4 regions of the Streptomyces sp. NPDC043861 genome follow, and region 3 is predicted to be linked to each of the others. Evidence: riboswitches for the same ligand, from Rfam matches in the RefSeq annotation. Region 3 holds a riboswitch; each other region holds the start of a gene.

Region 1 (5,349 bases), on a different contig from region 3:
CCGCGCAGATGGCGGCCGCCAATCCCGGCACGGGCATCCTCGCCGTCGACGTGCACACCCCGGGCCAGGGCAATCTTCTCGGGCTCGCGGACCGTTCGGGTCTGACCAATGTCCGTGTGGCCAACGGTGACGCGATCATCCTGCTCCGCGAAATGCTCGTACCCGACGCGCTCGACGGACTCCGGGTCTACTTCCCGGACCCGTGGCCCAAGAAGCGCCACCACAAGCGCCGGCTGATCCAGCCGGAGTTCCTCACGCTCGCCGCGAGCCGGATGAAGCCCGGCGCGGTGCTGCACTGCGCGACCGACTGGGAGCCGTACGCCGAGCAGATGCTCGAGGTTCTCTCGGCGCACCCCGACTTCGAGAACACCCAGGAGGACGGCGGCTATGCGCCCCGGCCCGCCTTCCGTCCGCTCACCCGGTTCGAGGGCCAGGGCCTCGACAAGGGGCATGTCGTGCACGATCTGCTGTTCCGCCGCAGCGGCCGATAGCCCGTGACGCCGTCGCGCGCTGTCGGTGTCCCTCGTTAGGGTCGTCGGGTGTCCGACTGGTCCCCGCAGCAGCATCCGACAGCGCCGCATCCCGCCGTACCGGCGTGCGGCGAACAGCCGCTGTTCGACGCGGTGCCGGAGCGTGCGCGCTGGCGCTACAAACCTCGCCGCGCCTTCTGGCGCGGCAGGGCACTGCGCGCCTGGACCGTGATCACCCTGCTCGCGCTCTCGGGACTGGTCATCCTCGCGCTGGTGCGCGAACAGACCGGTACCGAGGGTCTTCTGGTGGGCCTCGGCCTGGCGCTGCTGCCCGTGCCGCTGCTGATGGCAGCGTTCCGGTGGCTGGACCGCGTCGAGCCGGGCCCCTGGCGGAATCTCCTGTTCGCCTTCGCCTGGGGGGCCTGCGCCGCCGCGCTCGTCGCGATCATCGCCAATTCGTTCGCGACCCAGTGGATAGCCACCGCAACGGCGGATCCCACCTCTGCGGACACGATCGGCGCGACCATCGTGGCGCCGCTCGTCGAGGAGAGCGCGAAGGCGGCCGCCATCCTGCTCATCTTCGTCTTCCGGAAGCGGGATTTCACCGGCGTCGTCGACGGCGTCGTCGTGGCCGGCTTCACCGCCACCGGCTTCGCCTTCACCGAGAACATCCTCTACCTCGGCAATGCGTTCGGTGAGGACCAGGAGTTCGGCCGCTCGGGCTTCGCATCCGTCACCGCGGCGACCTTCTTCGTGCGGATCGTGATGTCGCCGTTCGCGCACCCGCTCTTCACCGTGCTGACGGGCATCGGCTTCGGTCTCGCGGCGCTCACCGCCCGGCGGAGGAAGTTCCGCAGGACCGCGCTGCCGTTGCTGGGCCTCGCCCTCGCGATGGGCATGCACGCGCTGTGGAACGGCTCGGGCGTGTTCGGCCCCTGGGGGTTCTACGCCGTGTACGCGCTGTTCATGGTGCCGGCCTTCGCGCTGTTGACCTGGCTGGCGATCTGGACCCGGCAGCGGGAGCTGCGCACGGTCGAGGCACAGCTCCCCGCGTACGCGGCGGCGGGCTGGCTCTCCCCCACCGAGCCGCTCGCCCTCTCCTCGATGCGGGCGCGCACGATGGCCCGCGACATGGCGGGCCGCACGCACGGCCATGCGGCCGCACGGACGGTATCCGAGTACGAGGCCTTCGCGACCTCCCTGGCCTTCCTGCGCCACCGTGCCCACCGCGGCACCGCGGGCCCGGACTTCGTGGCACGCGAGCAGGAGCTGCTCCACCATCTCTGGCAGCGCAAGCACGTCGCGTCCCCGGCACTGGCCTACGCTGCCCAGGCGACGGGCCGGGCACGGACGCCGCCGCCCTATCTGGACTACGACGGGTACAACCCGTACCGGGCGTAGCCGGCCTGTCGGGAAGGGCCGCCCACGCGGAGCATGGGCGACCGACGACAACGCGGCGAGCGTGCGTACCGGGGCACGCACGCCCGGCAGGATTCAAACGGGAGGCCCCAGGGCCCTGCCCTTAGCAGCGGGACGTGTGCACCCGCCGGGGTCGTGCGAGGAAGCGGCGTCAGACGCTGAGGCCCTTGTCCCGCAGCCACGCCGCCGGGTCCACCCCGGCGCCGCCCGGCGTGTGCACCTCGAGGTGCAGATGCGGGCCGGTGACATTGCCCGTGGCGCCCACACGCCCGATCGTCTCGCCCGTGGCGACCTGCTGGCCTGCGCCGACGGTCATCGAGGACAGATGGCAGTACCAGACCTCGGTGCCGTCCTCCAGTTCCAGCACGATGCGGTAGCCGTACGAGCCCGACCAGCCCGCCGACTTGACGGTTCCGCCGTGCACGGCCTTGGCGGGCGTACCGGTCGGGGCCGCGAAGTCGAGGCCGGTGTGATAGCCGGAGGACCACATGGAGCCCGACTCACCGTAGGTCGACGTGAGCGTGTACGAGGACGTCGGCAGGGAGTAGCTCGCGGCGAGTTTGGCGAGCCGCTCGGCCTCGGCCTTGCGTGCCGCCTCCTCCTCCGCCTTCTTCTTCGCCTCGGCGGCCTCCGCCTCGGCTGCCGTCTGCTGCTTCGTCGCCTCCGCCGCGGCCTGCTCGGCAGCGGCCTTCTCCGCGGCGGCCTTCGCCTCGGCCTCGGCCTCGGCCTGCTGCTGCTCGGCCTGCTGGAGAATGCGTGCGCGCAGCGCCTCACCCGAGCCGCCGCCCTGCTGGGTGCCGGTTGCGGACGCCGTGTCGGCGACGGACATGGCCGTGAGCGGGGCCTCGTTCCGCTCCTCGCCCTGCTCGTCGGAGTCGTCAGAGATCAGGGAACCCACACCCGGCAGCGACTTGGCGTCCGGGAGGTTGTCCGTGATGGTGTCCGGCAGGGAGATCGAGACCGCCGGCTTGTCCTGCGCGGTGGCCATGCCACCCGCACCCACCGCAGCGATGACACCGACTCCGAGGACGGTGGAGCTACGGGCGAGTCCATTGCGCTGCTTGACGACGCGGTGCCTGCCACGGACCGGGCGGACGGTCTCCTCGGTCGGGTTCCACTCCTCCGTCCCGGCGGCCGGGGCCCACTCTGCGGTGGGGACCCACTCGGTGGTGGGCGGCTCTTGGAGGGCAGGCTCGTTGGACGCCACGGAGGCGTGCTCCTTTCCTTCCTTCTCGCCTACCGGGTTAGCTGACGGGTTCGGAGCAGGAAGGTCTCCTACGAGCACCGCGAAGTGCCCGATTCACCCCAAAAGGTGGTTCCCCGGTTCCCTTACGGGATTCGGCGCGTGCGCACGGAGCCGTCTCTTGCGACGGCTGGGACGACCGCGCTGCGTTATCGAACGTTAATAGACACGGGGGGCCTATTCCAAGCTGTTCCGGTTGATCGTTTGACGCTTCGGGTGCGAACTTTCCACCCAGAACATGAAGAAATCGGGCGAGTTGACTCCCTCTCACCCGAGACTCCGCTCCTGACTGTTCGTCAGATGTTATGCGGAGGGCTGCCCTTCGGTCACGCTCCGTCGCGGCGGCCTGAACAGGAGCACCACCGGCATCACACGACGTCGCTCAGGGCGCGGACAGCAGCGAGCCGCTCAGGGCACCACCGGCATCACACGACGCTGCTCGGGCTGCCGCGCCCCGGGTCTGCTGACGGCCAGCAGGGCCATGTCGTCCGTCGTTCCGCCGCCCGTGTGACGCCGCACGTCGTCGATGACCGAGTCCAGCAGTTCGTCGGGGCCGGGGAAGATACGGCCGCCCATTCGTACGCGCACGTCGTAGAAGGCGCCGTGGGCGTCGCGCGCCTCGGACAGTCCGTCGGTGTAGAGCAGCAGGGTCGCCCCGGGCGGGAACGGCACCTCGTCCACGACGTCCGTCCAGTGACCGAGATCGCCCATACCCAGCGGCAGCGCGTGCCTGCTGGGCTCCAGCAGGGCCAGGGAACCGTCCGCATGCAGCACGAGCGGCGGCGGATGGCCGCGGTTGACCACGCGGACCTGTCCGTTCCCGGGCGGGATCTCGGCGAGCACGGCGGTGGTGAACCCCTCGACGGCATCCAGGCCGTGGGCACCCTCTCGGGCGAGTGCCTGCTCCAGCCGCTGCGCGACCCGCTCCAGCGAGGGCTCCTGTTCCGCCGCTTCCCGGAACGCCCCGAGCAGCACGGCCACCGTCTCGACCGCGTCCAGCCCCTTCCCCCGCACGTCCCCGACCACCAGACGCACGCCGTACGGGGTGTCCTGCACGGCGAAGAGGTCACCGCCGATGAAGGCGTCCTCCTGCGCCGCCTCGTAACGGGCGGCGATGTGCAGCCCGCCGATGCGCTCTCTGGGCGTGGGGAGCACGGCCCGCTGGGCGGCCTCCGCGATCACACGTGCGGATGCCAGGCGCTGGCCGCTTCGGCGCAGGACATGGTTGATGTAGAGAGCGAGACCGGAGACCGTGAACACGGTCAGCGTCTCGGTCGTCGCCGGCACCTGGCTCAGGGTGCCGTTGTAGACGTGCAGCCCGATCACGACGGCGACGCTGGCGACGGCGGCGACCAGAGTGCCGCGCCAGGAGAAGAACGGGGCGGCGAGCAACGGTGCGGCGGCGAAGAGCGGCGATGCCCGGTACGACTCCGGGGTCACCAGATCGAAGACGACCCCGATGGCGATCACCAGCCAGGGCAGCAGCAGGACCAGCCGCCGGCCGCCGTTGCGCCGTTGCCGCCCGCCGTCGCCCTCTGTCTGCGCCACCAGTGGTCTCCTGCCCGGTCCACCCACCGCTGCGGACGGTACCGCGCCCCATCCAGGCTGGCCGGAGCCGCGCCGCGCGGCTCATCGCCGTCGGCCAACCGGGCTATCCCACGAGAGTACGTCCTGCCGTTCCGGTTCCGGGGACACCAGGGGGCCCTCCTGGTGACCCTGCGGCCGGGGCGGCGAGCAGCGGTGCGGCGGCGAACCCGGTCGTCACCGGGTGCCGGCCTCCGCAGCCGGCCGTTGCTGCCGCGCGGGCGGTCGCGCCTCGATCGCCGCCGAGCGGTTGACAGCCACGCCTCAGTCGTCGCTGAGGTGGCGCTCCGCGTACACCTTCATCGCATCGCGCACGAAGACCGCCGTGCCCTCCCCGTGCCGGTCGTAGTTCTCGGTGAAGCGCGGGTCGGCGACGTACATCTCGCCGAGCCCGATGACGTACGACCTCGTCGGCGCGACCGTCACCGACAGCCACTCGATCTGCCGCTGCGCAATGGCCTGCGCCTCGTCGCTGTCCGGTGCGAGACCCTTTGCGAGGGCCTGGCCGAAGTCACGGGCGATCCCGGTCTGCCGGTCCTGGAACGCCTGCTTCTCCTCCGCGCCGAGCGAGCGCCACCAGCGGTCGGCCTTCTCGTACGCGTCACGACCCCAGCGCTGTGTGACCTCCTCCTC
Region 2 (5,349 bases), on a different contig from region 3:
GGAAAGATCCTGGCCCAATGGGGGCATGAGTCCTTCTGCCGGACAGTCTGCCGGGCGAACCGATGCACCGACGGCGGACGAGCTGCCCGATGTCGCACCCCGGCTCCGCGAGCTGCGCCGCCGCCGGGGTCTCACCCTTGAGGCCGCCGCCCAGCGCGCCGGTCTCTCGCCCGCCCATCTGTCCCGGCTGGAGACCGGCAACAGGCAGCCTTCGCTGCCCATGCTGCTCGCCCTGGCCCGGGCCTACGGTACGACGGTCGCCGAACTGCTCGGTGAGCTGCCGCCGGAGCGTGACGCGGTCGTCCGGGGCGGGCGGATGGGGCCCGCCGCGGCCGACGGCTGGGCCTACCGAAAGGCGGGCGGGAGGGGCCGCGCCATGCAGGCCCTGCGGGTGCATGTGCCGTACGCCACCCAGGGAGACCTGGTACGGGTGCATCCGGGCGAGGAGTGGCTGCACGTGCTGGAAGGCAGGCTGCGGCTCGGCCTCGGCGACAGCGTGCACGAGCTCGAACCGGGGGACAGCGCCCACTTCGACTCGCTCACGCCGCACCGGATCACCTCGGCCACCCGGCAGGGGGTCGAGCTGTTGTTCGTCCACACCCTGTTGCAGAGCCCCGACCCGCACGCGCATCCGCACAGCTGAGGAGATCCGTCATGCCGGAGAAGCCGTCATCCAGCCGGGACGCGCACCAGGAGCAGAAGTTCCCGATCGGGCTGATCGTGCGACTGTTCGCGTACCTGGTCGCGGGCCATCTGTTCGCGGCCTTCCTCTACCTGCTGTTCACCGTCGGCGGCAAGTGACCATGCTGCGCGACGGCCGGAAGGGGTTCAGACGGAGCCGTCCAGCAGCCGTTCGCGCAGCTGCTCACGTGTCCCGGGCGAGATCTTGAGCCCGTCGGAGAGATAGCGCTCGGTGGTGCCCCAGGTCTCCTCGATGGTCTCGAACGCCGCCGTCAGATACTCGGCGCGGGCGTCGAAGAGCGGGCTGAGCAGCTCCATGACCTCCGGCGACATCCCGGCCGGGGAAGTGTCGCTGCGGCGCACCTTGTAGCGTCGGTGCGGGTCGTTCGACTTCAGATAGTCGGCCTCGACGGCATCGCGCTCGACCCCCACCGCGAGCAGCGAGACCGCGATCGACAGTCCCGCGCGGTCCTTGCCCGCCGCGCAGTGCATCAGCGCCGGAACACTGTCCTCCGCCAGTGCATGCAGCACCCGGCTGTGCTCGGCCGTCCGCGTCTTGATCATCATGCGGTAGGAAGCCGTCATCCGGCCGGCCGCCTTGCCGTCGGCGAGGATCGACCTCAGCTGGTCGATGTTGCCGTCGCGCACCATCCTCCAGAACTCGGCGCCGTCGGCCGGATCGCTGAGCGGAATGTTCAGGTTCCGCACCCCGGGCAGCTCGACGTCCGGGCCCTCCAGCTTGTGGTCGGCGGCATTGCGGAAGTCGAAGATCGTGTGGAGCCCGAGAGAGGCGAGGAAGGCGGCATCGCTCGCGGTCGCGTGCGCGAGGTGACCGCTGCGGAAGAGCCGTCCGTACCGCACCTGCCGCCCGTCCACGGTCGGAAGCCCGCCCACGTCCCGGAAGTTGCGCACGCCGGAGAGCTCGGGTTCGGTCGACGGGACCTGTGGCAGCTGCGTCACGGGGGCTCCTCCGTGTCTGCGGTCGGCACTGCTCGCCGACGATGGCGCGCTCCGACCATACGACATTGATTCCTCAGGCAATCATCTCGGCTATGCCTGTATGAGCGCTCCCTCGAGTACGGAATCTGCTCGATAATGTTCCACTTTGTGTGGATGTGATGGGCTGGTCCGGTCAGGTGATCGTGGAGGCCGAACGCGGTCGCGTGCTCGACGCGCCGCGGACGTCCGGCCGCCGGCTCCCCCTCCTGTCGTGCGGGCGGGGGAGCCTCGCCGGGTGCCGGGCTTTCGGGGCTGGCGCTCCACGGGTGGGGTGCCGTCCGTCGTGATCCAGTCGCGCCGTGGCGCCCGGGCTCGAGGGCGTGCGGGGGGAGGGGGGATCTGGCGAAGTTGTCCATTGAGTGGAGCAACGGCGCAATCTGACACTAATGAGGCATCTGTCCGTATTGGGTGATTTCGCATAACGCGCCCCGGTTGCAAGGGAGATGGGCGCCGTACCGTGAGCGGGATCATATTCGTGACGGTCTGTCGTCGTGCGCCGGAATCAAGTCCCCTTGTCCATAAGGAAATCGAAGATCCGTAATCCACGGAGTGTCACCGGAAAATCCGTGTTGGTATCGCGCGGGTGAATGTCGGGCGATTGAGGTGGCTTGTACCCCCGCCAAGGCTCGCTTACGGTCGCCGCAATCCGGTCGGATCGCCCAATCCTGCCGCCGTCCGGAATATCGCACCCATCCACGTGTGGCAGGAGCGGGGGACCCAGGTAAGTCCGCCGGCCGGGAGTTCCGGACGGCTAGGGGTGAAGTCGCGATGCATACGCGGCCGGGCATCTCCAGCCCGAACCCGACAGCTCACCTCGCAGGCGCCGGAGAGGAATTCGCCATGCCCGCAAAGGGTAAGCACCGCCGTCCGAGGACCAACCCGTTCACGCGCGGATTCGCTGCCGCCGGCACCGGTGGCGCCGTCATCGCACTCCCGCTCATCGGCGCCACCGGTGCGCACGCCGCGGAGAAGTCGGCTCCCGCCGTGAGCCCCGAGCATGTCGCCTCCGTCACCTCCGTCGCCCAGAAGGCTGCCCCTCAGGCGCCCAAGGCGGGGAAGGTCCCCACGACCTACACGGTCGTGGCGGGTGACTATCTGTCGAAGATCGCCGTGGCGCAGGACGTCAACGGCGGCTGGAAGAAGCTGTACGCCGACAACCGTGAGGCCGTCGGTGAGAACCCGTCGCTGATCCACCCGGGTCTCAAGCTCACGATCGGGGCCAAGGCCGCCCCGGCCGAGAAGAAGGCTCCCGTCGAGCGCAAGGCGCCGGCCGAGAAGAAGGCTCCCGTCGAGCACAAGGCGGCGGCTCCGGCGAAGCAGGAGCGCCAGGCCGCCCCGGCCGAGCGCGCCGCACGCAGCGCCGAGCGCCCCGCTGCCGCTCCCGCTGCGGCTCCTGCCGCCGCCCCCGCCGCACAGGCCAAGGTCACGGGCTACACCGCTCCGGTCACCGGTGGCATCAGCACCTCCTACCGGACGCCCGGTGCCATGTGGTCCAGCGGCTACCACACGGGTCTCGACTTCATCGCCTCCATCGGCACCTCGGTCAAGTCCGTCGGCCCCGGCACCGTCGTCTCGGCCGGCTGGGCCGGCGCCTACGGCAACCAGGTCGTCATCCAGCACAGCGACGGCACCTACTCGCAGTACGCGCACCTCTCCTCCCTTTCGGTCTCGGCCGGCCAGAGCGTGCGTGGCGGTGAGCAGATCGGTCTGTCCGGTTCCACCGGCAACTCCACCGGCCCGCACCTGCACTTCGAGATCCGCACGACGCCGAGCTACGGCTCGGACATCGACCCGCTCGCCTACCTGCGAGGGCACGGCGTGTCGATCTGAATCTGACGTAACGTCAGTGAAGTCCGCCGCCCCTTTCCTGACGGAGGGGCGGCGGACTTCTGTGTGCCGCCCTATTCCCACTTTGCGAGAAACTGACCTGGTGGTCTATGTCACGCCACGTCAACCCCTCCCTACGGTGGCGTAGGTCACTTGATGCCGTGAATGATGTCGTGACGTGGCAGACGATTCGAGATCAACGATGAATGGCGTATTCGGGTCGTACGCGGCGGTCGGTGACAGTTTCACCGAGGGCGTCGGAGACCCCGGACCCGAGGGGCAGTTCGTAGGCTGGGCGGACCGCCTCGCGGTGCTCCTCGATGACCGCGTACCGGAGCACACATTCCGCTATGCCAATCTCGCCGTGCGCGGCAGGCTCCTCGACCAGATCGTGGAGGAACAGGTCCCCCGTGCGAAGGAACTGGCCCCCGACCTGGTGACGTTCTGCGCCGGCGGAAACGACATCATCCGGCCCGGCACCGACCCCGACGACGTCGCCGAGCGCTTCGAACGCGCCGTCGCCGACCTCACCGGCGTCGTCGGTACCGTTCTGGTGACCACCGGCTTCGACACCCGGGGCGTCCCCGTGCTCCGTCATCTGCGCGGCAAGATCGCCACCTACACCGCGCATGTGCGTGCCATCGCGGACCGGCACGGTTGCCCGGTCCTCGACCTGTGGTCGCTCAAGTCCGTCCAGGACAGGCGCGCCTGGGACGGCGACCGGCTCCACCTCTCGCCCGAAGGCCACACCCGGGTGGCGCTCCGCGCCGCTCAGGTGCTCGGCATGGAGGTACCCGCCGACCCCGACCAGCCGTGGCCCCCGCTGCCGCCGCGTGGCACGCTCGAGGTCCGGCGCGACGACATCCACTGGGCGCGCGAATACCTCGCACCGTGGATCGGCCGTCGGCTGCGCGGCGAATCGTCAGGCGATCATGTGGAGCCGAAGCGCCCGGATCTGCTTCCGCTCTGAGCTCTCCGCCCGCCCTACGGGTGGTGCGAAGGAGCGGGGATCCGCTCCAGGACCCCGCCCGCGAACACGTCGTACAGCGGCAGCGACTCCAGATGGACGTAGCCGATGTGGCAGTCGCACACGGTGAGGGGGCAGGGACGTGGCCGCAGCGCCGCCCGGTACGAGCCGTCGTAGAGATTGCCCAGCTCGGTCCGGACGAAGTGGCAGCGCCGGACCGTTCCGTCGCCGTCCACCGAGATCACCGACTCGCCGGTCCTGCACGGCAGCCCGGCCGAGCGGTGCGGACGGCGGCTGTACGGGAAGAGGGGATCGAGGGCCGTCCAGCGGGCGGCCTCCTCGTCCGTGTAGGCGTGCCCCTCCGCCGCGTTGACCCAGAGATAGATGTGCCGGGGGAGATCGGCCCGTAGCCGGCGGGCCTGCTCCAGATGCTCCTCGAAGCCGACCACACCCACGCTGAACCGGACTCCCCGGTCGACGAGCTCGCGGCACTTGCCCAGGAAGCGGTCGTACGGTGTCTGGCCCGGATGGTACGTGCACCACAGCGCCAGCGTGTCCGTGTCGGCATCGGCGAGCCAGTCGGTGCGGCAACTGAGATTCGTCTGGATGGCGACCCGGCGGACATGCGGCAACCGGGACAGCTCGGCCAGGGTGCGCCGGTACCAGGAGCGCACCAGTCCCTCGCCCCACGGGGTGAACAGCAACGACAGCCGGTCGTCCTGCCGGTCCTCCGCCCAGCCCGCGAAACGGTCGAGCGCCGCCCGGTCCGCCCTCAGCTGCTCGCGGCTGTCGCGGCGCTTGGCGAACGGGCAGTACGGGCAGTCGTAGTCGCAGGAGGCGAGCGGGCCCCGGTACAGAACGGTCAGATCCATCTG
Region 3 (5,349 bases):
GGAAGACGGGCATCCCGGGGGAGCGCAAGGCGGAGCTGATGACGCATCTGCTGAACATCGACCCGCCCGACCACACCCGGCTGCGCAGACTGGTCTCGAAGGCGTTCACCCCGCGCAGGGTGGCCGAATTCGCCCCGCGCGTGCAGGAGCTGACGGACCGGCTCATCGACGGCTTCGCGGACAGGGGGAGCGCCGACCTCATCCATGAATTCGCGTTCCCGCTCCCCATCTACGCCATCTGCGACATGCTCGGCGTCCCGCGCGAGGACCAGGACGACTTCCGGGACTGGGCCGGGATGATGATCCGTCACGGAGGGGGGCCGCGCGGGGGAGTGGCGCGCTCGGTGAAGAAGATGCGGGGCTATCTCGCCGAGCTGATCCACCGCAAGCGCGAGAACGCCGGTGACGACCTCATCTCGGGGCTCATCAAGGCCTCGGACCATGGCGAGCACCTGACCGAGAACGAGGCCGCGGCCATGGCCTTCATCCTTCTCTTCGCGGGTTTCGAGACGACGGTCAACCTCATCGGCAACGGTGTGTACGCACTGCTGCGCCACCCCGAGCAGCGCGCGCGCCTCCAGGCGTCCATCGCCGCCGGGGAGACCGCTCTGCTGGCCACCGGCGTCGAGGAACTCCTCCGCTTCGACGGGCCCGTGGAGCTCGCCACCTGGCGGTTCGCCACCGAACCGCTGACCCTCGGCGGGCAGGACATCGCGGTCGGCGACCCCGTCCTCGTCGTGCTCGCCGCGGCCGACCGGGACCCGGACAGATTCCTCGACCCGGATGTGCTCGACCTCTCCCGACGGGACAACCAGCACCTCGGGTACGGGCACGGCATCCATTACTGCCTCGGGGCACCGCTCGCCAGGCTGGAGGGGCAGACCGCACTGGCGACTCTGCTGACCCGTCTGCCCGACTTGCGACTTGCGACGGATCCTTCCGATTTGCGGTGGCGTGGGGGGCTCATTATGCGTGGATTGCGCACTCTGCCCGTTGAGTTCACACCCCAGAGTTTCTGACGCTCCATCAGAACTGTGACTTTCACGTGATCTCCGCTGCATCGACTTGTGACTCGCGTTCGAATGCGGCTACGTTCACCGTCAACTCGGGACCCTCCAGTTCCGCGTCGTCGCACGAAAGGCCACTGCATGCTCTCCGGGAACGGTCGGCACCGCCGCCCCCGTCAGGCTCCCGCCCTCATCGTCGCTGCGGGGGTGACCGGATCGGCCATCGCGATCCCGCTGCTCGGTGCGGGTTCCGCTTCGGCCGCAGACACCGCCACCTGGAACCGGGTCGCGGACTGCGAGAGCGGCGGTATGTGGAGTGCCGATCTCGGAAACGGCTACTACGGCGGATTGCAGCTCTCCCAGGCGGACTGGGAGGAATTCGGCGGTACGGCGTACGCCCCGCGCCCGGATCTCGCCAGCCGCTCGCAGCAGATCGCGGTCGCGGAGAAGGTACTCGCCGCCAAGGGCCCCTCGGCGTGGGCGAGCTGCGCCGCGATCACCGGGCTGACGACCGGCGGGGTCAAGGCCGATGTCGACCCGGGTGCGACCGCCGGCGCGACGGGCAGCACGCTCGGCTCCGAGGACGACACCGACACAGTGGACCCGCCCTCCTTCGGTGACGGCAGGGACGCCGTCACGACGGAGCCTTCGGACTCGGCCGCGCCCGAGTCGCCGCAGCCGTCCGGGGAGCCCTCCGGCGACTCCACGACGTCGCCCGAGGCCGCGGAGCCGGCCGGGGGAGTGGAGGACGAGCCGAGTGCGTCCGGGTCCACCGGCCCCGCCGAGGATGTGAGCAGCGACACCGACACGGACGCCGACGCGGACAACGGTTCCGGGAAGCATCGTGGCGCCCCGGCCCCCGAGGAGGACGAGGCGGGCAATTCGGGCAATGAGCGTGAATCAGGTCGCCACGCCTCACGAGGTGACGGATCGGCACGAGATGCCGCCGAGGCGACGGATGAGTACACCGTCCGCCCCGGTGACAACCTCTCGGCGATCGCCGACGCGAACGAGGTGCCGGGCGGCTGGCCCGCGCTCTACGAGGCGAATGAGGAGGTCGTCGGATCCGACGCCGACCTCATCCTCCCTGGCCAGAGCCTCGATCTGAACCTGGATGAGGGTCAGTTGAAGGAGTAGTTGGGGTGCTTATGTCCGCTTCTGTGCAAGTGAGACATGAGTCTCTTCCGGTCAACTGACCCCGGATGCCTGCCAAGTAGGGCCATCCCGTCCCTCACCTGCGAAAACGGACATCCGTCCTTGGTGGTTATGGGTGATTTCTCCCCGATGTTCATCTTTGAACATCGGGGAGACGTGTGTTTACGGTCTGACCGCTCGCCATCGCGGGCCCCGTCGACCGTCACGCCGAATCCTGCCGTCGGTCGGGGGGAACAGTCGTCGCGTCATGCGCCGTAGGCAGGAGCGGGGGACCCAAGGTAGGTGCCGTACCCGCCCGATGAGGGAGGGCACGGCTTGGGGTGAAGCCGCGCGCAACTCGCGCGGCCGGGCAAATCGTTCCCGAGTTCCTGACGGAACCGGGGACACCCCATCGGCCCGAACCCGACAGCTCACCTCGCAGGCGTCGGTGAGGGGATGACTCCATGCTGCTTTCCGGCAAGGGCAAGCACCGCCGTCCGACCGCGTTCCACCGCACCACCCGCGTCGCCGCACTCGCGGGCGTCACCGGTGCTGCCATCGCCGCGCCGCTCATGGCCTCCGGCACCGCGTCCGCCGCGACCGCTTCCGAGTGGGACGCCGTCGCCCAGTGCGAGTCCGGTGGCAACTGGTCCATCAACACCGGCAACGGCTACTACGGCGGTCTGCAGTTCTCGGCCTCCACCTGGGCCGCGTACGGAGGCACGGCGTTCGCCTCCACCGCCGACCAGGCCTCCAAGGCCCAGCAGATCCAGATCGCCGAGAAGGTCCTGGCCGGCCAGGGCAAGGGTGCATGGCCGCACTGCGGCGTGGGTCTGTCCAACGCCTCGTTCGACGGCGGTGCCGCCGAGGCCCCCGCCCCGAAGCCCGCCAAGCCCAAGGCCAAGGCGCCCGCCCCGAAGCGTGCCGAGGTCCCGACCACCCGCTCCGAGCGCCCCGCCGCCCCGGTCAAGAAGGGCGACGGCGAGTACAAGGTCAAGGCCGGCGACACCCTCAGCAAGATCGCTGAGGAGAAGAAGGTCAAGGGCGGCTGGGAGAAGCTCTTCGAGCTGAACAAGGAGATCATCGACGACGCCGATGTCATCCACCCCGGGCAGCTCCTCCACCTGAGCTGACCCCACCAGGCTCCGGGGCCCCCGCACAGCGGGGACTCCCCGCCCCGGAATCAGGGGACACCGTCGTCCCCAGGGGATCCCGTCGCCCGGTGGACCCGGCGGACCACCGGGCGACGCACCCCGTCCCCCAGCTCTCCCCGGCCAGGCGCGCCTTCCCGTACGTTCCCCCGCAGCCCTGCGGGGGAAGGGAGGCGCCCCCAGGCCGGGGTTTCTGTCTGTTTCATTCCCTTTTTCGTCCCACGGGGCGGGCACCGGCTGGCCGAGGCTCCGGAGCCGGTTAGGCTCATGTCGCAAGGCCAGGGCGACCCTGCGCTGACCCTGCTCCGCTTGCGTCACTCTTAGCGTCACATCCCAGAAGGAGATGCTCGTGCCGTCCATCGACGTCGTCGTAGCCCGGGAAATCCTGGACTCCCGAGGCAACCCCACGGTCGAGGTCGAGGTTGGCCTCGACGACGGCAGCACCGGCCGTGCTGCCGTTCCCTCCGGTGCCTCCACCGGTGCGTTCGAGGCCATTGAGCTCCGTGACGGAGACCAGAACCGCTACCAGGGCAAGGGCGTCGAGAAGGCCGTCCTCGCCGTCATCGAGCAGATCGGCCCGGAGCTCGTCGGTTACGACGCCACCGAGCAGCGTCTGATCGACCAGGCGATGTTCGATCTGGACGCCACCGACAACAAGGCGTCCCTCGGTGCCAACGCCATCCTCGGTGTCTCCCTGGCCGTCGCCCACGCCGCTTCCGAGGCCTCCGACCTCCCGCTCTTCCGCTACCTGGGCGGCCCGAACGCGCACCTGCTGCCGGTGCCGATGATGAACATCCTGAACGGCGGCTCGCACGCCGACTCCAACGTGGACATCCAGGAGTTCATGATCGCGCCGATCGGTGCGGAGTCCTTCTCCGAGGCGCTCCGCTGGGGCACCGAGGTGTACCACACGCTCAAGAAGGTCCTGAAGGAGCGCGGCCTGTCCACCGGCCTCGGCGACGAGGGCGGCTTCGCCCCGAACCTGGACTCCAACCGCGAGGCCCTCGACCTGATCCTCGAGGCCATCAAGCAGGCCGGTTACGCGCCGGGCAAGGACATCGCCCTCGCGCTCGACGTGGCCGCCTCCGAGTTCTACAAGGACGGCAAGTACCTCTTCGAGGGCAAGGAGCGCTCCGCCGCCGAGATGACCGAGTACTACGGGGAGCTCGTCTCCGCGTACCCGCTCGTCTCCATCGAGGACCCGCTGTTCGAGGACGACTGGGCCGGCTGGAAGGTCATCACCGACAAGCTCGGCGCCAAGGTGCAGCTGGTCGGCGACGACCTGTTCGTCACCAACCCGGAGCGTCTCGCCCGCGGTATCGAGGACGGCGCCGCCAACGCCCTGCTCGTCAAGGTCAACCAGATCGGTTCCCTGACGGAGACCCTGGACGCCGTCGAGCTGGCCCAGCGCAGTGGCTTCAAGTGCATGATGTCCCACCGCTCCGGCGAGACCGAGGACGTCACCATCGCCGACCTGGCCGTCGCCACCAACTGCGGCCAGATCAAGACCGGTGCCCCGGCCCGCTCCGAGCGCGTCGCCAAGTACAACCAGCTGCTGCGCATCGAGGAGATCCTCGACGACGCGGCGGTGTACGCGGGCCGCAGCGCGTTCCCGCGCTTCAAGGGCTGACACCCGCTTCCGTACGTCCCCGCACCCGGTCCCGTACCGTGTGCGGGGACGTACGCGCGTAATAAAGGGGAGGCGGGACCATGGCCGGCAAGGACCGCGACCGGTTCTCCACCGCGACCAGGCTGCGGCTGCTCGGCGAGCAGACGGCCGCCCGCGTCTACCGCTCGCAGACGCGCCGCCAGGCCCGCCGCTCCAGGCTCACCGGACGGGCGGCGTTCCTCGCGCTGGTGGTGTGCTCGATGATCGTCGCGCTTGCGTACCCGATGCGTCAGTACGTGTCGCAGCGCAACGACATCGCCGAGCAGAAGCGGCTCGCCGACGCGGCCCGTGAGCGCGTCGAGCGACTCCGTGACGAGAAGGCGCGCCTCCAGGACGACGCCTACATCATGCGGCTGGCCCGCGAGCATCTGCACATGGTCCTGCCGGG
Region 4 (5,349 bases), on a different contig from region 3:
GGCGGACACACCGTCCAGTGCCGAACGGGTCACCGCCCGTGCATAGTCCGGGGTCTGCAGGAGGCCGGGCACCACCGAGGTCTCGAGGGTGCGGGCGGAACTCGCCTGGGACTCCAGACTGATGAAGTCCCGGTACTGGGGCGGAATCACCCCGCGGTAGGCGTGCCACCAGCCCGTGCCGCCGCCTCCCGCCGACCCGGCGAGCGCCCCGAGTAGTTCGCGCAGCCGAGTGTCCGTGATCCCGTAGGCGTCGAGCAGCCGCATCACATCGGCCGGTTTCACCCCGCTCGCCGCGGTCTCTATCCGGCTCACCTTCGACTGATGCCATCCCACCAGCCGGGCAGCCTCCCGGCTGGTGAGGCCCGCGCCGAGCCGCAGCCCGCGCAACTCCTCACCGAGCTTGCGGCGGCGCACCACCGGACCCTGACGCACGCAGCCGCCTCCTTCCGGACTTCGGCGAGCCGCCCGGGGGACCGCGGCCACCGATGACGCAGCCACCCAGTGTGCGCCCAAATACGTTCTCGCGTAGCAGAGTTCACTGCTTTGAGCGACAGATATATGCATATCCGGGGGGATCGAGGGTTACGGGGTCATCAACGGTGGCAGTCTGAGGACCAGCGCAGTCCGGGGCCGCTCCGGCACATCACCGCTACGTGTCGCCACGTGTCGTCATCCGGCCTCGGTGGGAAAGGGACGGCCCGCCATGGCAGACCACCAGGAAGCATCCATCACTCTGCCGAGCGATCCCGCCTCGGTCTCCGCAGCGCGGAGATACATCTCCGGCGTTCTCGCCGAATGGGGCCTCCCGGGGGAGGTGGAAACGGCCGACACCGTGCGGCTCATCGTCTCCGAGCTCGCGACCAACGCCGTGCAGCACACTTTCGGGCAGTCGCCGACCTTCACCGTCGACGTCCGGCTCGAACGCGACGAGCACCTGAGTATCGGCGTCACCGACAGCCATCCGCGCCACCCGCAGCGGCTGCCCGCCGCGGTGCAGCAGGACAACGGCCGGGGCATGGTGATCATCCGATGGCTCACCGCCGAGCACGGCGGGCGGCTGTCGGTGATCCCCACTCCTGACGGTGGCAAGACCGTTCGTATCGCGCTGCCCTGGCCGCCGGTGCCCGCACCCGTCCAGAGCCCGGAATGACTGCACCGCGGCGACCGTGACGCCGGTTCGCGCCGTTGCACTACCCGGTGGCCTGTGCGAACCCGGCGCGCAGCAGGGCCAGCAGAGAGCGGGCTGCGGGACCGGACTCGTCGCCGCGGTGCGCCACGGAGATCGTGCGGCGGAACGCAGCGGGCTCGAGCGGCCGCACCCCGAGCGGCGTCGTCGCCGTTCTGGCCACCATCTCCGGTACGACCGCGACCCCGAGCCCCGCGCTGACCAGTGCGCAGACCAGCGCATACCCGGGCGACTCGCAGACCACGGCCGATGTCGCCCCCGCCCGCGCCAGCGCACCCTCCACACCCCTGCGGGGAGGGTGCGAGGGCGCACTGCTGATGAGAGGCCGGCCCGCGAGCTCATCGACCGGGAGCCGTCCCGAGCCGCCGGCCAGCAGCTGCCCCGGTGCAGTCACCAGCACCAACTCCTCGACCAGCAGGGGCTCCAGAAGGACACCCGCGGGCAACGGGTACGGTTCGCCCGGTTCGTACTCGTGCGTCAGGGCCAGGTCCACCTCGCCCGAGGCCACCGCGGCGACCCCGTACGGCGGTTCGTACTCGGCCACGGTCAGTTCCACATCCGGATGGGCCCGGCGGAACGAGCTCAGCACCGGCGGCAGGAGATGGACGCCGGCCGTGGTGAACGTGCCCACCCGGAGCCGGCCGCCGGACAGCCCGGCCAGCCGGGCCAGTTCATGTCGCGCGCGGTCCATCTCGTCCAGCACCCGCCGGGCATGCGCGGCGAGCACCTCACCGGCGGGCGTCAGCCGGGTTCCGCGATGATGGCGGACCAGCAGCGCCGCCCCCGCTTCGCGCTCCAGCTTGGTCAGCTGCTGGGAGAGCGCGGGAGGGGTGTAGCCGAGGCGGCCCGCGGCCCGGGTGATCGAACCGGCCTCGGCGACCGCCACCAGTGCCGCCAGCCGTGTCGGGTCGTACATCTGTGCCCCTTAAGCGTTCCTTCAGGCAGACCCAGGAGATTGCAAGTACACGCTAAGGGCTGTCGTGGTCCAGGGTGGGGTCATGGACGCACAGCTGATCGCCTTCGTCGGGGTCGCGGCGGGCATGGTCGCCATGCCGGGCGCAGATTTCACGGTCGTCGTACGCAATGCCCTGGCCTCCCGCTCCGACGGCGTCGCCGCCGCGCTCGGGGTGGCCGGAGGACTGGTCGTCCACACCGCGTTGGCCGTCGCAGGACTCGCGGCGCTGCTGGTCGCCGTGCCGGTCCTGTACCGGACGCTCCAGTTCGTGGGGGGTGCCTACGTCCTCTACCTGGGTGTACAGGCCCTGCGCAATGCTCTCCGGCCGAGGCCGGCGGCCGTAGGGGACGCCGAGCGCTTCGTGACCGGCACGGGAGCCGTGCGCAGTCTGCGCCAGGGCTTCCTCACCAATGTGCTCAATCCCAAGGCGCCGGTGCTCTTCCTCAGCCTGCTGCCGCAGTTCGTGCCGGACGATGCCGCGGTACTGCCGCGCACGCTGCTGCTGGCCGGCATCGTCGTGGCACTCGCACTCGTCTGGTTCCCACTGGTGGCGCTGCTCGTGGACCGGCTGGGACGGTGGCTTCGCCGGCCGCGGGCCGCTCGCACCGTCGAGGGCGTCAGCGGCGGGGCTCTCACCGCTCTCGGCCTGGCTCTGGTGATCGCTCCGGCGGCTCGCTGAGCCTCCGGCCGAGGACCAGGGGCAGCGCCCCCCACAGCAGGACGCAGACGAACAGGGTCGTCGCAGCGGCGGCGACCCCTTCGGGCGTGCCGTGCACGACATCGACGACCAGCAGTACCGCCGAGGTCAGGGCCAGGGCGAGCACCGCAAGGCCGATTCCCGCGAGCCGCGAGGAGACCGAGACGATCTCCCGTTTGGCGCCCCTGCGGAACAGTCCGCGGTGCACCGCCGCGGGTGCGGTGAACAGCGCTGCGGCCACCACGGCCAGCATCAGCGTCGTCACGTACGTGCCTCGCTGGAACGAGTCGAGGGACGGGAACCGGGCGGTGAAGGCGAGGGTCAGCAGAAACGCGAACAGGATCTGTACGCCGGTCTGGATGACCCGCAGCTCCTGCAGCAGCTCGGCGAAGTTGCGGTCCGCTCTTTCGAGCTCGGACTCGTCGCGCGAGGCACGGGGATCGTCGGCCATGTATGACGAATTGCCCGTGCCCCGCGGAACCTGTCACCTCACTGGGCCGTTTGCCCGTCCGTGCAGGTCAGCGCACGCGTCCATAGCGGACGCTCTTGGACCAGATCTTGCTCAGTTTGACGACGGAGCCGGTCTTGGGGGAGTGCCAGATCTTTCCGTGACCCGCGTAGATCCCGACGTGGTAGATGTTCCCGCGGTAGTGGAAGAACACCAGGTCGCCCACCTGGCGGGTGGATGCACGGATGTGCCGCGTGCGGTTGTACTGCGCCTGTGCCGTGCGCGGCAGGGCCTTGCCCGCCTTCTTGTACGAGTACAGGGTGAGCCCCGAGCAGTCGAAGCGGTGCGGGCCCGTGGCGCCGTACCGGTACGGGGCGCCCTTCTTGGAGGCGGCCACCTTGAGGGCCTTCGATGCGTGTGCGGTGGCGGCCTGGGCCTCCTGTGTGCCGCCCGGTACGAGCAGGGAGCCGCCGACGGCGGCGATGGTGAGAGCCGAAACGGCGCCCGTCCGGGAGAGCAGGGACGGACCGTGTGTCTGCGCAGTCATGCGCAACCCTTCGTCAGCCGCCTGTGAAGGATGACCTGTCGGGTTCGGGCCAACGAAGATGCCCGGCCGCGCAAGCGGCTTCACCCCAAGGCCCTGCCGTGTCGGCGGCCGGGCCGTACTGCGTGGGTCCTCCACTCCTGCCGAAGCACTGATGTCGACCAGGCATCCGGTGCGGCGGCAGGACTCGGCGTCCGCCCGGACCGCCCCGCCGCGGTGGCGGGGGCTTGTCGTCCCAGGGATCTTGACGCACGAACTGCCGGATTTCCGAGTCGAAACGGCGATTTGTGAGGCTCCTCACCACTGATCCATTCAGGTGGACGGACCCATTTGGCCGACGGACGAGGGAGGCGTGACGAGCGCTGGACCAGCAGCGGAACCTCTCATTCCGCCGAATGGCCCATCAGGTTGCGCAACTCGCACGGCACTTATGTCGAAGCCACGCCTACGCCGGTTGGCCGACACCCACTCGTACGCCTGCCCACCCCCGCAGCCGCGCCTCCGTCGCCGCTCTCCGGGCGCCGGTTCAACTGGTCGGCTCCGGAGGGACGATGATTCGCGCCGCCCTTCGCTCCCCGTCCAACACCCGCAGTGCGTGGGCAAGTGTGGGGGTGTGGAGCTCGCTCTCGCCGCGGGCGTGCATCAGTGCGAGCGCGTCCCGGAGGCCAACAGCGTGTGCGGCCAGTGCCTGTGCGGCGCGCAGGGCGGCATAGGTGTGTGCGGCGCCCCCGGCCGGGTTGATTCGTCCGAGCTGGTCGACGACTTCGAGATAGCGGTCGATGAACTCGCTTTCGGCGCGCGTCAGTGCGGGCAGCGGTGGCAGTTCCGGGAGCAGCACCGACGGCTCACCGGGCCGAGGGGGAAGCGGCGGACGTCCTGCGGCTCTTGATGATGTGGTCGACGAGGCCGTACTCCCTGGCTGCCGGCGCATCGAAGACGGTGTCGCGTTCGAAGGCGGAGGAGATCTGCTCCTCGCTTCTTCCGGTGTGCCGCGACAGCATCCTGGCCATCTCCTCGCGCAGTCGCAGCAACTCGCGTGCCTGGATGTCCAGATCGGTCGGCTGCCCCTCCACGGGCTCGGTCATCGCGGGCTGCCGGACGACGACCCTCGCTCCCGGCAGCGCCATGCGCTTGCCGGGAGTCCCCGCCGCGAGCAGCACGGCGGCCGTGGAGGCAGCCTGGCCCAGACATGTCGTCGCCACATCGCAGGTCACCACCTGCATCGTGTCGTAGACGGACATCATGGCGGTGATGGAGCCGCCCGGGGAGTTGATGTAGAGGCTGATGTCCTGGTCGGGGGCGGCGTGCTCGAGGTAGAGGAACTGGGCGATGACGTCGTTGGCCGAGGTCTCGTCGATGGGCGTGCCCAGGAACACGATCCGCTCCTCCATCAGCTTCGAGTAGGGGTCGAGCGTGCGAAGGCCGACGCTGGTGCGCTCGGTGAGCTCCGGCAGGACGTATCGGGCGTAAGGGCGGTTCATGGCGTACCTCTCCTCGTCGCTGAAGCGGTCGTGCGGTG

The links. Region 3 has a riboswitch for cyclic di-AMP ahead of AC068D_RS13010 (transglycosylase family protein). Riboswitches for the same ligand answer to the same signal wherever they lie in the genome.
Region 1: it holds a riboswitch for cyclic di-AMP, as region 3 does, so the genes downstream of both, AC068D_RS07595 (M23 family metallopeptidase) here and AC068D_RS13010 (transglycosylase family protein) in region 3, are expected to answer to the same signal.
Region 2: it holds a riboswitch for cyclic di-AMP, as region 3 does, so the genes downstream of both, AC068D_RS03405 (M23 family metallopeptidase) here and AC068D_RS13010 (transglycosylase family protein) in region 3, are expected to answer to the same signal.
Region 4: it holds a riboswitch for cyclic di-AMP, as region 3 does, so the genes downstream of both, AC068D_RS29855 (C40 family peptidase) here and AC068D_RS13010 (transglycosylase family protein) in region 3, are expected to answer to the same signal.

Annotation. Positions count from the first base shown of each region.
Region 1 covers NZ_JBWKDP010000003.1:20,043-25,391, forward strand. Annotated here, with positions in the region: gene trmB (tRNA (guanosine(46)-N7)-methyltransferase TrmB) at 1-491, shown strand, start outside; gene AC068D_RS07590 (PrsW family intramembrane metalloprotease) at 540-1,871, shown strand; gene AC068D_RS07595 (M23 family metallopeptidase) at 2,041-3,096, opposite strand; cyclic di-AMP (ydaO/yuaA leader) riboswitch at 3,108-3,243, opposite strand; gene AC068D_RS07600 (PP2C family protein-serine/threonine phosphatase) at 3,541-4,680, opposite strand; gene AC068D_RS07605 (MerR family transcriptional regulator) at 4,981-5,349, opposite strand, start outside.
Region 2 covers NZ_JBWKDP010000001.1:817,818-823,166, forward strand. Annotated here, with positions in the region: gene AC068D_RS03390 (helix-turn-helix domain-containing protein) at 26-643, shown strand; gene AC068D_RS03395 (DUF6126 family protein) at 655-801, shown strand; gene AC068D_RS03400 (tyrosine-protein phosphatase) at 829-1,641, opposite strand; cyclic di-AMP (ydaO/yuaA leader) riboswitch at 2,355-2,518, shown strand; gene AC068D_RS03405 (M23 family metallopeptidase) at 2,521-3,510, shown strand; gene AC068D_RS03410 (SGNH/GDSL hydrolase family protein) at 3,686-4,477, shown strand; gene AC068D_RS03415 (STM4011 family radical SAM protein) at 4,492-5,346, opposite strand.
Region 3 covers NZ_JBWKDP010000004.1:482,714-488,062, forward strand. Annotated here, with positions in the region: gene AC068D_RS13000 (cytochrome P450 family protein) at 1-1,019, shown strand, start outside; gene AC068D_RS13005 (transglycosylase family protein) at 1,149-2,144, shown strand; cyclic di-AMP (ydaO/yuaA leader) riboswitch at 2,403-2,601, shown strand; gene AC068D_RS13010 (transglycosylase family protein) at 2,606-3,274, shown strand; gene eno (phosphopyruvate hydratase) at 3,636-4,922, shown strand; gene AC068D_RS13020 (FtsB family cell division protein) at 5,003-5,349, shown strand, end outside.
Region 4 covers NZ_JBWKDP010000016.1:88,557-93,905, reverse strand. Annotated here, with positions in the region: gene AC068D_RS29880 (helix-turn-helix domain-containing protein) at 1-432, opposite strand, end outside; gene AC068D_RS29875 (ATP-binding protein) at 704-1,150, shown strand; gene AC068D_RS29870 (LysR family transcriptional regulator) at 1,191-2,102, opposite strand; gene AC068D_RS29865 (LysE family translocator) at 2,185-2,820, shown strand; gene AC068D_RS29860 (DUF6328 family protein) at 2,774-3,289, opposite strand; gene AC068D_RS29855 (C40 family peptidase) at 3,357-3,833, opposite strand; cyclic di-AMP (ydaO/yuaA leader) riboswitch at 3,837-3,991, opposite strand; gene AC068D_RS29850 (hypothetical protein) at 4,357-4,668, opposite strand; gene AC068D_RS29845 (ATP-dependent Clp protease proteolytic subunit) at 4,676-5,311, opposite strand.